2 regions of the Massilia sp. LXY-5 genome follow, and region 2 is predicted to be linked to the other one. Evidence: predicted binding sites of a transcription regulator. Region 2 holds the regulator's gene; the other holds the start of a gene.
What was found. Region 2 encodes LexA, which represses DNA repair genes until DNA is damaged. Its sites were predicted from a motif close to ACTGTATNNNNATACAGT; they were not measured.
Positions count from the first base shown of each region.

Region 1 (7,526 bases), on a different contig from region 2:
CGGGACGTAGTCAGCGCAGTTCGGGCTCGCCCGTCAGGTTGATGCGGCGCGCCGGCATCACGTGGGAACGCGTCCAGAGGCCGGCCCAGCCAGGCGGCCAGCCGATTTCCGGACCGGTATAAGCCGGCAAGCCGGCGCGCACCGCGACCACCGGCACCGGCGGCGCGTCGATCAGCCCGCCACCCGGTGGCCGCTCGACGTTCAGGCTGTACATGTAACCCGGCAGCAGCGCCTCGCAGGTAGCGGCGAACCAGGCCGTGTGGTCTTCGTCGCGCCCCAAGGCCTGGGCCAGGCCCTGGGGATCGAATTTCGCCAGGGCGTGGATCAGCTCCTCGGTCGTGGCGCCGGGCGTGTCGCCCCACCCCATCACCGGATTATTGTTGTACTCGGCGCCCGATCCGTACCAGCCTTCTCGCCAGGAGCGCTGCATCCAGTTGCGCTGTCCCGTAAACAGATGCCAGCGCCAGTGCAGGCCGGACGGCTTCGGCCACGAGTACAAATACAGTTTCTGGTAGCCGGCACTGTGCAGCTCGCGCACGACCGCCATCAGGCGCGCGTGCGGCATGCGGTCCGGCGGCGCACGCCTGAAAAGGATGGGTTCGCCATCGGCGTGCTGGACTTCGTCGCTCGAGAGATTCAGGTCGAGCGTGCGCGCTTCGTTACCGAAGCGGGCGGAAATCCAGCCGGTCAGCAGGTTGACGTGGGTGATCACGCCATACCCGCGATGACGGTGGAAAATAACGGTTCCTGGAGCAACGGCTTTCATACGATGGTGTGGGGCTTGCCCTTAAAAAAGATCAGTCTACTCATCCGATCCAGCCGATTCTAGCGCAGTCACATCTGGATACACACCATTTTGGCGCTATGATGACCCACCTTTTTTTACTGCGTTTATAAACCGATATGACTTTGCGACTCATCGCCACCGGCGGCACCTTCGACAAACATTACAATGAGCTGAACGGTGTGCTCGGCTTTTCCGAAAGCCACATGCCGGAGGTAATCAAACGTGCGCGCCTGACCATTCCGGTCGCGCTCGAAGTGCTGCCGCTGCTCGATTCGCTCGACATGCAGGATGCCGACCGCCAGCGCGTGCTCGCCGCCTGCCAGGCTGCCGGCGAAAAGGCGATCGTCATCGTGCATGGCACCGATACGATGCCGCAAACGGCCGCCGTGCTCGGCGCTGCGAACCTCGGCAAGACGATCGTGCTCACCGGCGCCATGATCCCCTACGAGATCGCCAACTCCGACGCCCTTTTCAATCTCGGCTTTGCCTGCGGTGTGGCGCAGACGCTGGCGCCCGGCGTGTATGTCGCCATGAACGGGCAAGTGTTCGCCTGGAACAACGTGACCAAGAACCGCGCCGCCGGCGTGTTCGAACCGCTGTAACAGCAGCAATACTCAAAAGCATCAAATAAAAATTCCACAGGGCAGCAGAGCGCTGCCCTGTCGGTAAAGTTTTTATACTTTTCTCTCCCTGAAACCGAGAGGAGAGTTTCCATGTCAGACCGTCCCATCCTGACTACGCGCCAGGGCCACCCCGTGCGCGATAACCAGTCGCTGCGCTCCGTCGGCGAGCGCGGTCCGGCCACGCTCGAGAACTACCAGTTCATCGAGAAGATCACCCATTTTGATCGCGAGCGCATTCCCGAGCGCGTGGTCCATGCGCGCGGCACCGGTGCCCACGGCTTCTTCGAAGCCTATGGCACCATCGGCGGCGAACCGGCCAGCAAATACACACGTGCGCGGGTACTGAACGAGACCGGGGTGCAAACGCCCGTGTTCGTCCGTTTCTCGACCGTTATCGGCGGCAAGGACTCACCGGAAACCGCACGCGACCCGCGTGGCTTTGCCGTCAAACTGAAAACCGTCGAGGGCAACTGGGACCTGGTCGGCAACAATTTAAAGGTGTTCTTCATTCGCGATGCCATTAAATTCCCGGACATGATCCACGCTTTTAAACCCGATCCGGTCACCAACCAGCAGGAGCCGTGGCGCTTCTATGATTTCGTCGCCAATTCTCCCGAAGCGCTGCACATGGTGACCTGGGTGAAGAGTCCTTGGGGCATCCCGGCGAATTACCGCGAGATGGAAGGCTCGGGCGTGAACACCTATAAACTGGTCAACGACCAGGGCGTGGCTCACCTCGTAAAATTCCACTGGCAGCCGCGGCAAGGCGTGCGCAACCTGACCGCCGCCCAGGCGGCCGAGATCCAGGCGCACGACACCAGCCACGCCACGCGCGACCTGTATAACGCAATCGAGCGCGGCGATTATCCGGAATGGGAATTCTGCGTGCAGATCATGGCCGACGGCGAGCATCCCGAACTCGACTTCGACCCGCTGGACGACACCAAACGCTGGCCGGAAGACCAGTTTCCGCTGCTGCCGGTGGGCCGCATGGTGCTTGACCGCAATCCAGACAACGTGTTCGCGGAAACCGAGCAATCGGCCTTCGGCACCGGCGTGCTGGTCGACGGCGTCGATTTTTCGGACGACAAGATGCTGCAGGGCCGCACCCTCTCTTATTCCGACACCCAGCGCTACCGCGTCGGCCCGAATTACCTGCAACTGCCGATCAATGCGCCGCAGGAACGTGCCCGCCCCCGCACCAACCAGCGCGACGGCCAGATGACGTATGTGGTCGACGACAGCGGAGAAAATAAACACATCAACTACGAGCCGAGCCTGCTGGGCGGCACGCAGGAGGCGCCGCAGCCGCAGCGCGATTATCACCAGTATGTCGAAGGCCACCTCGGCCGCTACCAGACAACGAATACGCGCAGCGACTACAAGCAGGCGGGCGACCGCTACCGCAGTTTCGCCGACTGGGAGCGCGAGGAACTCGTCAACAATGTCGGCGGCGACCTGAAACAATGCCCTGAAGTCGTACAGCTGCGCATGGTATGGCACCTGTGGCATTGCGACGAGGATTACGGGCGCCGCGTGGCGCAGATCGCCGGCATCGACCTCGAGAAGGCGAAGGCGCTGCCGCCGCTGCCAGGCAAGCCGATGCCGCACGAGAACCGCCAGGGCGCGACCTACACCGACGGCAGGAGCGAGGAGCCGGCAACCAGTGAGGAGGTGGCCAGCGCGAAATAAGCGCTTGATGCGCCGTATGAAAGCAAAACGGACCCGCGAGGGTCCGTTTTACGCATGGGGGCGGCAGAGCCGCCCCAACAACAACAGCCTTAGGCCTTGGCTTCGCCGCCCAAGGCTTCCACCACGTCGGCCAGCATCTTCGCCAGCTCGCCGGTCATCAGCATCATGTCGTTATCGAAACGCTCGTCGTCGCTGTTGGTGACGGCGCCGCCTTCGTTGATGACGTCCAGCGGTTTGATGCCCTTGATCGCCAGCGATTCGGTCAGCACGAAGCTGACGCGGCTGTTCCAGGTCATGGCCAGGCGCGTGCACTGTTTACCTGCGGCGATGTGGCGGCGGATGTCGTCCGGATCGAGCGAGTGTTTCACGTAACGGACAGCCGCGCGGCTCTCTCCGGTGGCACGCAGTTCCGTGTCCTGGTCGATCGTGAAGTTATATGGCGCCTCGTCGGCTTCCAGCCAGCCGGTCATCACGGCCACCGGCGAACGCTGCACGCGCAGCGACTCGAGCGGCATGCGGTCGACGCCTTTCAGCAGCAGCTTGACCACGTCATCGGCCTTGGCCGGGCTGGCGGCATCGACAACCAGCCAGCCGTTGACCGGGTCGATCCAGGTCCAGGTATTGCTGCGGATCGTGAATGCGCGCGGCAGCAGTTCGTCGGCCACGCGTTCCTTCAGTTCTTTCATCGCCTTCTTGCCTGGCGGGAAGCCCTGCTGCTCTTCCAGCTCGGCCGCTTTCGCCTTGGCGACCTGGTTGATCACCGAGCTCGGCAGCAGCTTCTTTTCGGTGCCGAGCATCATCAGCATCTGCTTGTTGACGACGTGAACCAGGCCGCCGTTCGGACGCGGCGCATCCCAGCCCTGGCGCAGCAGTTCATTGCTGTTCGCCGGCGTGAAGGCCAGTGGCGCGAGCGCCTCCTCCATCTGTTCAGGCGTGAAGGCCCATGGTGCGGGCAGGCGGTAAATCTGAAGATTCTTGAACCACATAGTTGCTTTCTGTTGTCTCAGTATTTCAGGGGAACGACATTCTACACGCTGATGTCGCCACATTTTCACGTGGCAACAACAACGTTTTAATGTGTTGCGTGTTCGTCAAACAGGCTCAGCTGCTCGACATGTTCGCTGTCGCCCAGGCGCACGCCCACGCCCAGCAGGCGTACGGGGCGGCTGGCACGCAGCCAGCCGGTCTCCATCAGGCGCGCGAAGGTGGGCAGGTGCGGTGCATAGGCGACGCACTCGACGGTGGTCTGCTGGAAATCGGAAAATTTGATTTTAATGAACAGCTTATTGATGAATTTTTCGGCACCGGCACGTTTTATCCGGCCCAGCAGGTGTTCATATAACTCGGGCAGCAGCGCCAGGCAGGCCGGCAGGTCGGGGACGTCGTTGGTATACGTTTCCTCGGTGCTGACCGATTTGCGTTCGCGCTCCGGGCTGACTTCGCGGTTGTCGATGCCCCGGCACAGGTCATGCAGGCGCGCACCAAAACTGCCGAAGTGGTGTTGCAGCTCCTGCATTGTCCAGCCGCGCAAATCAAGGCAGGTCTGCGCACCCAGTTTATTCAGCTTGGCGGCCGTCACTTTACCGACACCGTGCAGTTTTTTCACCGGCAGCGCCGAGACGAAGGCATCCACTTCTTCCGGCCGCACCAGGAACAGGCCGTCCGGCTTGTTCCAGTCGCTGGCGATTTTCGCGACGAATTTGTTCGGCGCCACGCCGGCCGAGGCGGTGATGCCGACGGTCTCGAAAATCCGTTTGCGGATTTCCTGCGCGATCAGGGTGGCGCTGCCCTTGCAGTGCGGGGAATTCGAGACGTCCAGGTAGGCTTCGTCGAGCGAGAGCGGTTCGACCAGGTCCGTGTAGTCGCTGTAGATCTCCATGATCTGGCGCGAGGCGATCCGGTATTTCTCCATCGCCGGCGGAATGACCAATAATTCCGGGCACAGTTTCATGGCCTGGGCGGTCGCCATCGCCGAATGGATGCCGAAGCGGCGCGCCTCGTAATTGCAGGTCGCGACGACGCCGCGCTGGTCGGGCCGGCCACCCACGGCGAGCGGACGCCCGCGCAGGGACGGATCGTCGCGCATCTCGACCGAGGCATAAAAACAGTCGCAATCGCAATGGATGATTTTACGTGCGGGGACGTTCACTCTGGCGGCGGCCGGGGCCGACTACTGTAATTCCGTACAGTATCTCGTCAATTGGATTTTGTTGCAAGGGGCGCAGGGAGGGCGCTTCAGGCAAAAAAAGACGCGCGGCAAGCCGCGCGTCTTTGGGCTTTGTTACGCAAGCAGGGAAATTACCAGGTCGCCTTCAGCGTGTACTTGCCGTTGGTCGAACCGGTGCCGCCGCTGTAGTACTTCACGCGCACATAGACTGGCGCGGTGGTGCTGCCGTTATTCACCACCGAAGCGGTATCGGTCGCGCCGGCGCCGTTTTCGCTGGCGGTCAGCTGCGTACCTGCACTGTTGTAGCTGTACACGTCGTAGTCGGCGGTCGACAGGCCCGGGGTCATCGTGGCGGTCAGCGTCTTACCGGGCGGCAGCTGGACGACGAAGTAGTCGCTGTCGGTCGAGGCGCTCATGGTGCCGTTGACGGTGGTGCCGCTGGTCGAGATCGCGTTCGCGGTCGAGATCGTGTTGTTCGACTCGGTTTCCGAGATCGTCGGCGCGGTCGCGCCGCTGGCGGCGGCGACGGCGGCTGCCGCGTCGACGATACCGGTGCCGCACTGCGAGCAGGTGCCCGGGAAAGCGCGTGCGGTGCTCTTGAGCTTGGCTTCAATGTCGTCCGGCGTCAGCGCAGGGTTCTTCGACAGCATCAGTGCAGCCACGCCGGCAACGTGCGGGGTCGCCATCGAGGTGCCCTGGTAGCCGACGTAGTTGTCGGAACCCGGGGTGGTGGTGCCGCTGTTGAGCGTCGACAGGATGCTGTTGGCACCGTCGCCGCCTGGTGCCGCCACGTCGACCACGGTACCGTAGTTCGAATACGATGCCTTCGCGCCCGTTTTGCCGGTTGCCGCCACGGCGATGACGCCGGTGCAGTTGGCCGGATTCGAGTTGCTGGCGTTCTGGTTTTCGTTGCCGGCCGCGACGACGACGACGGTGCCGCGCGAACGGGCACTGTTGATCGCGTTCTGGGTCGTGGTATCGCAAGCGCCGCCGCCGCCGAGCGACATGTTGATGACCTTGGCCACGTTGGCGTTGGCCGGCACGCCGGTCACGGTACCACCCGAGGCCCAGATGATCGCGTCGGCGATGTCCGAGGTGTAGCCGCCGCACTTGCCGAGCACGCGCACGGGCACGATCTTGGCGTTGTAGGCGACGCCGGCGATGCCCAGGCTGTTATTGGTCTTGGCGGCGATGGTGCCGGACACGTGGGTGCCGTGCCAGCTCGAGTTCTGTGCGGTATTGCCGGCGTAGCACTCGTTGGCGGCGATCCAGTCGCCCGGGTCGGACGGGTCGGCGTCGCGGCCGTTGCCGTCGTTGGCCACCGCGGTGTCGGAAATGAAGTCGTAGCCGCCGACGAACTGGCCGGAAAGGTCGGCGTGTGGACGGTAGCCGGTGTCGATCACGGCAACGTTCACGCCGGTACCGGTCGAGAGGTCCCAGGCGCCGGGCAGGCGCAGGCCGCCGGTCGCGTCGGTGTAATCCCACTGCTGCGCGTAATACGGGTCGTTGGCCGTGGCCATCTTGGTCATGATGCGGTCGGGCTCAGCGTATTCGATCGAGCTGTCGCGTGCCATCAGTTCCTTCGCCAGCGCCGACGCTTCCTGCAGCGACACCTTGCGGTCGATCTTCAGCACCTGGGCGCCGGTGGCGATATGGTGCAGGGCCTGGAGGCGCATGCCGAACTGCTGGCCGGCGCGGTCGGCAATCGCCTGGCGTGCCGCCGTCATGGCCGTCGGCACGGTGGCCTTGGCGCTGCCGACGTTGGCATCCTTGTATTTGACGATCAGGCGGTCGGTGTGGAGGATATATTGCGTGGTGCCCGCGGCCTGGGCTTCAGGCGCGCTGCCTGCGGCGATGGCGGAGCCGAAGCCCAGCGAGGCGGTGGCGATGGAGACAGCTACAGCGACTTTCAACAAACTCGGGTAAATCGATTGCGTCGACTTCATGTTGAGCCCTTCGATGTGTAGTTTTCCGTCAAGGCGTGATTGCCTTGGTTTATGTTCACCGGCTGGTCGCCGATGTGCCCTCGAGTGGCGGCTCGGAAAATGTACTGCGGAGTAATCATGCGTGTGGGGAATTTCGAATCGTGTGCAGCGCTTTCGCAACACTTTCGCATGTTGATTTAACAAAAACATCGTTTATTTGAAGGTTTTGTATGTACGCCAAATAACATACGGCAGGCTTTCATTATCATCGTCGCAACAATCATTACTTGGTATATAAGGCAAGACATCTGCTTATGAAACAGGCATAAAAA
Region 1 covers NZ_JBNNEH010000006.1:83,479-91,004, forward strand. Annotated here, with positions in the region: gene ACI48I_RS18825 (D-2-hydroxyacid dehydrogenase family protein) at 1-10, shown strand, start outside; gene ACI48I_RS18830 (L-asparaginase) at 11-766, opposite strand; gene ACI48I_RS18835 (asparaginase domain-containing protein) at 904-1,389, shown strand; gene ACI48I_RS18840 (catalase) at 1,501-3,102, shown strand; gene ACI48I_RS18845 (recombination-associated protein RdgC) at 3,192-4,088, opposite strand; gene dinB (DNA polymerase IV) at 4,175-5,251, opposite strand; gene ACI48I_RS18855 (S8 family peptidase) at 5,401-7,215, opposite strand.
Region 1: dinB (DNA polymerase IV) is a predicted target of LexA. The motif match lies at 5,275-5,292, and genes of this name have one in related genera.

Region 2 (7,526 bases):
CCTTCGTGGCCCTGTTCCTGGGCGTGCGCATCCTGATGGGCCTGCTGTCCCTGGCCATCGGCGCGCTGATCGACGCCGCCGGCCTGAGCCTGGCGGACCGCGGCCTCGGCGGCCTGTTCGGCCTGGCGCGCGGGATTGTAATCGTGCTGGCCGCCGTCATATTGTGTTCCATGACCGCCATTCCCCAACAAACATTCTGGAAAGACGCGCTGTTGTCCCCCCTGGCCGAAGCCGGCGCGCGCACCGTCAAGCCCTTTCTCCCCGCTGCGCTGGCGCAGCACCTGAATTTTTGAACAGTCGTTTTGAAATCTTCGTTTTGCATTCTTCCGTAACAGCATTCAGTTCTTAGGAGCGCACCATGTGTGGCATCGTCGGCGTCGTCTCGCAAACCCCCGTCAACCAGTTGTTGTATGACGCATTGCTGCTGTTGCAGCACCGCGGCCAGGACGCGGCGGGCATTGCAACCAATCACAGCAGCATGTTCTCGATGTACAAGGCGAATGGCCTCGTGCGCGACGTGTTCCGCACCCGTAACATGCGTTCGCTGCAGGGCAATACCGGTATCGGCCACTGCCGCTACCCGACCGCCGGCTCGTCGAGCGAGGAAGAAGCCCAGCCCTTCTACGTGAACGCGCCCTTCGGCATCACCCTGGCCCACAACGGCAACCTGACCAACCAGGCCGAGCTGAAGGAGGCGCTGTTCCGCAACGACCGCCGCCACATCAATACCAATTCCGACTCGGAAGTGCTGCTCAACGTGCTGGCCCACGAGATCCAGGAAGCGGCCAACGGCTATTCGCTCGACGCCGAAGCCGTGTTCAAGGCGGTGGGGGTTGTGCACCGCCGCGTGCGCGGCGCTTATGCCGTCGTGGCCCAGATCGCCGGCCACGGCATGCTCGCCTTCCGCGACCCGTACGGCATCCGTCCGCTGTGCCTGGGCATGAACGAGGGCGAGAACGGCACCGAATACATGGTTGCCAGCGAATCGGTGGCGCTGGAGGGCATCGGTTTCCGCTTCGTTCGCGACATCGCCCCGGGTGAAGCCGTGTTCATCGGCGAGGATGGCTTGTTGCATGAGCGCCAGTGCGCCGAAAACCCGTCGCTCAATCCCTGCGCCTTCGAGTACGTCTACCTGGCACGTCCGGATTCGGTGATCGACGGTGCCTCGGTCTACGCCACCCGCCTGAAGATGGGCGAATACCTGGCCGACAAGATCCGCAAGGAGATCCCGGTCGAGGACATCGACGTCGTGATGCCGATTCCCGATTCCTCGCGTCCGGCGGCGATCCAGCTGGCCCTGAAGCTCGGCGTCGAATACCGCGAAGGTTTCATTAAAAACCGCTACATCGGCCGTACCTTCATCATGCCTGGGCAAGGGATGCGCAAGAAATCCGTGCGCCAGAAACTGAACGCCATCGGCTCCGAGTTCAAGGGCAAGAACGTGCTGCTGGTCGACGACTCGATCGTGCGCGGCACCACCAGCCGCGAGATCGTGCAGATGGCGCGCGAAGCGGGCGCCCGCAAAGTGTTCTTCGCTTCGGCCGCGCCGCCGGTGCTGTTCCCGAACGTCTACGGCATCGACATGCCGACCCGCGACGAGCTGATCGCCTACGGCCGCACCGTCGAGGAAGTGTGCGAGGAGATCACCGCCGACCGCCTGGTCTACCAGGATATCGATGCCCTGAAGCGGTCGATCTCGGACGTGAATCCGGCGCTGACCAATTTCGAGGCCTCGTGCTTCGACGGCGTCTACGTGACCGGCGACGTGACCCCGGCCTACCTCGACAACCTGGAGACTGCGCGCCATAACGGCGGCAAGGGTGTCTCGCAGGAAGACGTGGTGCGTACCCAGCTGAACCTGAATCCAGCGGTCCCCGCCGAATAATTCACCTGCACTGCCATGAGCGAAAAAAAACACTACGGTTTCACGACCACGATCCTGCACAACGACCGCCGCAAGGCGATCGAGCAGGGCTCGCTGCACAAACCCATCCACACCTCGGTCGCATTCGGCTATAACGATGCGCGCCAGCTGGCGTCCGTATTCCAGGGCAAGGAGCCGGGCTTCCGCTACGGTCGCCAGGGCAACCCGACGGTGTCCGCGCTGGAAGACAAGATCACGAAGATGGAAGACGGGGTGTCGTCGCTGTGCTTCGGCACCGGCATGGCGGCCATCGGCGCGCTGTTCCAGGCGCTGCTGAAAGAAGGCGACCACATCGTCTCGTCGAGCTTCCTGTTCGGGAACACCAACAGCCTGTGGCAGACGGTCGCGGGGCAGGGCGTCGCGGTCGATTTCGTCGACGCGACCGATGTGGCCAATGTCGAGGCGGTGCTGAAGGAAAATACGCGCCTGGTGTTCGTCGAGACCATCGCCAATCCGCGTACCCAGGTGGCGGACCTGGCCCGTATCGGCGAGCTGTGCCGCGCGCGCGGCATCCTGTACGTGGTCGACAACACCATGACCACGCCGTATTTGTTCCGCCCGAAAGCGGTGGGGGCGGGGCTGGTCGTCAATTCGCTGACCAAGTCGATCGCCGGCCATGGCATCGCGCTCGGCGGCGCGCTGACCGACACCGGCCTGTTCGACTGGAGCGCCTTCCCGAATATCGCGGCGAATTTCCGCAAGCAGCCGCCCGCCGCCCAGGGCATGGCCCAGCTGCGCGCGAAGGCCCTGCGCGATTTCGGCGCCGCCCTCGGGCCGGAAGCGGCGCACCACATCGCGGTCGGCGCGGAAACGCTGGCCTTGCGCATGGAGCGCACCTGCGCGAATGCGCTGGCGCTGGCGCAGATGCTCGAAGCCGATGAACGGGTCTCGGCCGTCCACTATCCGGGCCTGCCCTCGCATCCGCAACACGGCCTCAGCACCGAGCTGTTCCGCGCCGCCGGATCGCTGCTCAGCTTCGAGCTGCGCGCGGATATCGATCCTTTCGATTACCTGAACCGCCTGAACCTGGCGATCCCCGCAAGCAACCTCGGCGACACGCGCACGCTGGTGATTCCGGTCGCGCACACGATTTTCTTCGAGATGGGTGCCGAGCGCCGTGCCAGCATGGGCATTGCCGAGTCGCTGATCCGGGTATCGGTGGGCATCGAGGATGCCGACGATTTGCTGGAGGATTTCCGCGTCGCACTGGACGTATGATGTAAAAATGCAACGCATGTGCACGCAGAATGCGTTGCCTTTAAAACATTACGGTTTTATGATCGGCCTACAATATTTCCGACAGGACGATTCCATGCGCCGTTATGTACTCTCCTTACTTTTCGTGTGCCTTAGTGCAAGCGCAGACGATCTCGCTGACGCGAATCGCCTGCTGGCAGCCAAGGATTATGCGAAGGCCCTGCCGCTGTTTACCAAGGCCGCGCGCGCCGGTAATTCCGAAGCCCAATTCCGCCTTGGCGAGATGTACTGGTATGGCGACGGTACGGCGCAAGATCTGAACGCTGCCCGCGAATGGATCGGCAAAGCCGCGGCGGCAGGCGTCCCCGACGCAAAGGAATCGCTGGCTATCCTCGAACGGCGCAAGACCCGCGAGAAGGAAATCGCTTACTGGATGAGCGAATATCGTGGTGAAGAGCTACGCTCGGGAAAATTCGCCTGCCCAGCGCCGGCGATTCCCGTCCTGTCGAAGACCAATGAGGAGATCGAGGCCACCCGCGCAGCTGTTGCAACATGGCAGACCTGCTACAACGGCTTCGTCAGTAACTTCAATTCCGCGATGCCACCGGGCAAAGTGATCCCGCAAGACGTCCTCGACATGATGAGCCCCGCGGAGTTCGAGCGCGTGCGTGCCCATATCGAGCCGACCTACCGCAAGATCATCCTCGATGCCCAAACACAAGCCGACGCGACGTTAGCCCAGCGCGACGCCTGGGAGAAGTCGACCCAGGCATTCGTGAAAGAGGAGAACCTGCGGCGCAAGCGTCAGCTGGAACTGGACACGATTCGGAACGTGCGCGACAACGAGATGCGTTTGCATGGAAGCACGAACACGCGCATCACGACCGGCAAGTGATCCTTTGAGTGGCGGCCCTTCTCGCAGTATGATGGGCCCTGCTCATTTCGTTACCGCCATGAAAAAACTTCTGTACGCTGCCTTCCTGTTTGTCAGCCTTCCCGCTGCTGCCGCCAACGATCTCGCTTCCGCCAACACGCTGTTCGAGCAGAAGCGCTATACGGAAGCCCTGACCTTGTACACCAGGCTGGCAAATGCCGGCAATGCCGATGCACAGCAACACCTGGGCCAGATGTACTGGTACGGCGAAGCCGGCGTCGTGGATGAGGCCAAGGCCCAGGCATGGTTCCGTAAAGCCGCTGCGAAAGGCAATGCGGTGGCGGCCAGCTCGCTCGTCGTCATGCAACAGCGCACGGAACGGCGGGCCGACATCGATTATTGGTTAAGCGGCTACGACGGTAGCGACTTGAAAACCGGGAAATATGCTTGTCCCGCACCGCGCATTCCCGCGATATCGAAGCAGAGCGACGAGATCGATCGCGTATCGGCAGCCATTGCAAGCTGGCAGAGCTGCTACAACGGTTTCGTGGAAAACCTGAATGCAGCCTCGCCGCTGGTAAAGCGCATTCCGGCAGACATCGTGAAGCTGATGAATGCCGCCGAGACGGAGCGCGCGCAAACCCATCTTACCCAGGTGCAGGAGAACCTGTCGGAAGAGGCGAAAGTCGCGGCCAAGCTGGTGCTGGCCGATGTCGCAGCCTGGCGCAGCGCGACAGGGGCCTATGTGAAGGAGCACAACGCCATCATCGAGGGCGGTCCTTCGGCCGAGCGCGCGCGCGACATCGAGGCGCGAAAGCACAACTATAGCCAGGCCAACAAATAACGCCGACGTTAAAAAAGCCGCGTCAGCGGCTTTTTCATACCCAGCCGCGCTTAATGCCAGCTGCGCATCAATCCCACCGCCAGGCCCTCGAGCGCGAAATCGTCGCCCGGCTCCACGCGGATGACCTTGAAGTCCGGATTTTCCGGCAGCAGTTCGATGGTCTCGCCGGTCTTGCGGTAGCGCTTGACGGTGACGTCTTCGCCGATGCGGGCCACGACGATCTGGCCGTTCTTGGCGCTGTCGATCTTTTTGACGGCGAGGAAATCGCCATCCATGATGCCGGCGTCGCGCATCGACCAGCCGCGCACCTTCAGCAGGAAATCGGGACGCGCGCCGAACATGGCGGGGTCGACGTTGTAAGTGGCTTCGACGTGTTCCTGTGCCAGGATCGGCGAGCCCGCAGCGACGCGGCCGACCAGCGGCAGCGACATCAGCAGGGCGGCCGGTACGGTCGGCACCGGATCGGGCAGGGAAGCGCCGATCAGGCGGATGCCGCGCGAGGTGCCCGAGACGATCTCGATCGCGCCTTTGCGGGCCAGGGCCTGCAGGTGTTCTTCAGCGGCGTTGGCCGATTTGAAGCCCAATTCTTTCGCGATCTCGGCACGGGTCGGCGGGAAGCCGGTGTTGTCGATCGCTTCCTTGATCAGTTCAAGGATCTGTTGTTGCCTTGCAGTGAGCTTGAGCATGGATCTGCCACAGGTTAATGATTCAGACTGTATTTTTGTACAGTATTTCGGCGAATGCAAGGGAAATCCTCATTTTTTAACATTTCCTGTCGAGCAAGGTGTCGCGCCGGGGCGACGCCGGCGGGAGATTGCGCCTTCATGCCATCCGCGTTATAATTGCCGGCTTTCCCTTCCCACACTCGTCTTGACGCCGAGGTGGGCATTTGTTTAAACGTCCTCAAGGAGTGTTGCATGCGTCATTATGAAATCGTTTTTATCGTCCACCCGGACCAAAGCGAGCAAGTCCCGGCGATGATCGAGCGTTACAAGGCCAGCGTCACCGCACGCGGCGGTAACATCCATCGCGTCGAAGACTGGGGCCGTCGTCAGATGGCTTACCAGATCCAGAAGCTGCCGAAGGCACACTACATCTGCATGAACATCGAGTGCGACAACGAGACCCTGGTCGAGCTGGAAACCGCATTCAAGTTCAATGATGCCGTGCTGCGTCACCTGACCGTGAAGATGAAGAAAGCTGAAACCGCTCCATCGCCAATGATGAAGTCGGTCCAGCGCGAAGACGCAGCCAAGAGCCACCGCGCAGAAGCCCCAGCGGCCGCTGCAGCCCCGGCCCCAGCTGCTGCCTAAATTTTTCTTGCCAGGAATCGTGAACTCGCAGTGAACCAGTTACAAGTCGTCGCGACGATTGCTGAACGCGACGTACTGCGCTATACCCCCGCCGGCGTGCCGGTCGTCTCGGCAATCCTGATGCACAGTTCGCAGCAGGTCGAGGCAGGGGTGGACAGGCTGGTCGAGTTCGAAATTGCCGCGTTCGCCGCGGGAGAAATTTCGGGCCGCTTCGCCAGCGCAGAACTGGGCGCCGCACACCAGTTCACGGGATTTTTGGCCAGGAAGAATCGCAACAGTAAAGCCCTGGTGTTTCACATCATTGATTTTAGTGCCGCCGCTTAAGACTAGCGGCCACCATTTAGATACAGGAGCCTCAAATGGCATTCGGTAAAAAGTTCGACAAAAACAAAGCCAAAGAAAAACTCAAGCGCAAACAGCAGAACCCGCTGTTCAAGCGCAAGAAGTTCTGCCGCTTCACCGCTGCAAACGTGGAACAGGTCGATTACAAAGACGTCGACACCCTGAAGGACTTCGTCCAGGAAAACGGCAAGATCATGCCTGCACGTCTGACCGGCACCAAGGCGCACTACCAGCGCCAGGTCGACACCGCGATCAAGCGCGCACGCTACCTCGCGCTGCTGCCGTACACCGACCTGCACCACGGTTAATCCCGTCGTACAGATCAGAATATCCTGGAGAAAAATATGCAAGTTATCCTTTTGGAAAAAGTTGTTAACGTCGGCAACCTGGGCGACGTGGTCAAGGTCAAGGACGGTTACGCACGTAACTTCCTGATCCCGCAAAAGATGGCCCGCCGCGCCACCGAATCGGCCAAGGCCGAGTTCGAAGCCAAGCGCGCCGAGCTGGAAAAAGCTGCTGCTGAAAAGCTGAACGCTTCGCAAGCCCAAGGCGAAAAGCTGAACGGCATGACCATCAGCATCGCCCAGAAAGCCGGCGTCGACGGTCGTCTGTTCGGTTCGGTCACCAACTTCGACATCGCCGAAGCCCTGAGCAAGCAAGGTTTCGCAGTCGAAAAGGCGCAAGTGCGCCTGCCGACCGGCCCGCTGAAGACCACCGGCGAGCACCCGGTTGCCGTCGCGCTGCACACCGACGTCGTCGTGGAAATCACGATCGCTGTCGTGGGCGAAGCTGCCTAAGCACAGCACGCAGCACGCTGTTGTTTAAAAGAAAAAGCCGGGCTTGCCCGGCTTTTTTATTGCCAGATTCTCCCCAATTATTTCAGCGGTATGACGGAGGAGGTATAATGCCCGCCATGAATACCCCCGCAGATCCGCAGATCGAATCGCTGCGCATTCCCCCGCATTCCATCGAAGCAGAGCAGTCCGTCATCGGCGGCCTGCTGCGCGACAATGCGGCCTGGGACCGCATTGC
Region 2 covers NZ_JBNNEH010000002.1:360,287-367,812, forward strand. Annotated here, with positions in the region: gene ACI48I_RS05075 (CvpA family protein) at 1-293, shown strand, start outside; gene purF (amidophosphoribosyltransferase) at 359-1,885, shown strand; gene ACI48I_RS05085 (cystathionine gamma-synthase family protein) at 1,901-3,142, shown strand; gene ACI48I_RS05090 (tetratricopeptide repeat protein) at 3,150-4,016, shown strand; gene ACI48I_RS05095 (sel1 repeat family protein) at 3,979-4,839, shown strand; gene lexA (transcriptional repressor LexA) at 4,890-5,525, opposite strand; gene rpsF (30S ribosomal protein S6) at 5,757-6,152, shown strand; gene priB (primosomal replication protein N) at 6,183-6,476, shown strand; gene rpsR (30S ribosomal protein S18) at 6,512-6,802, shown strand; gene rplI (50S ribosomal protein L9) at 6,839-7,291, shown strand; gene ACI48I_RS05125 (replicative DNA helicase) at 7,408-7,526, shown strand, end outside.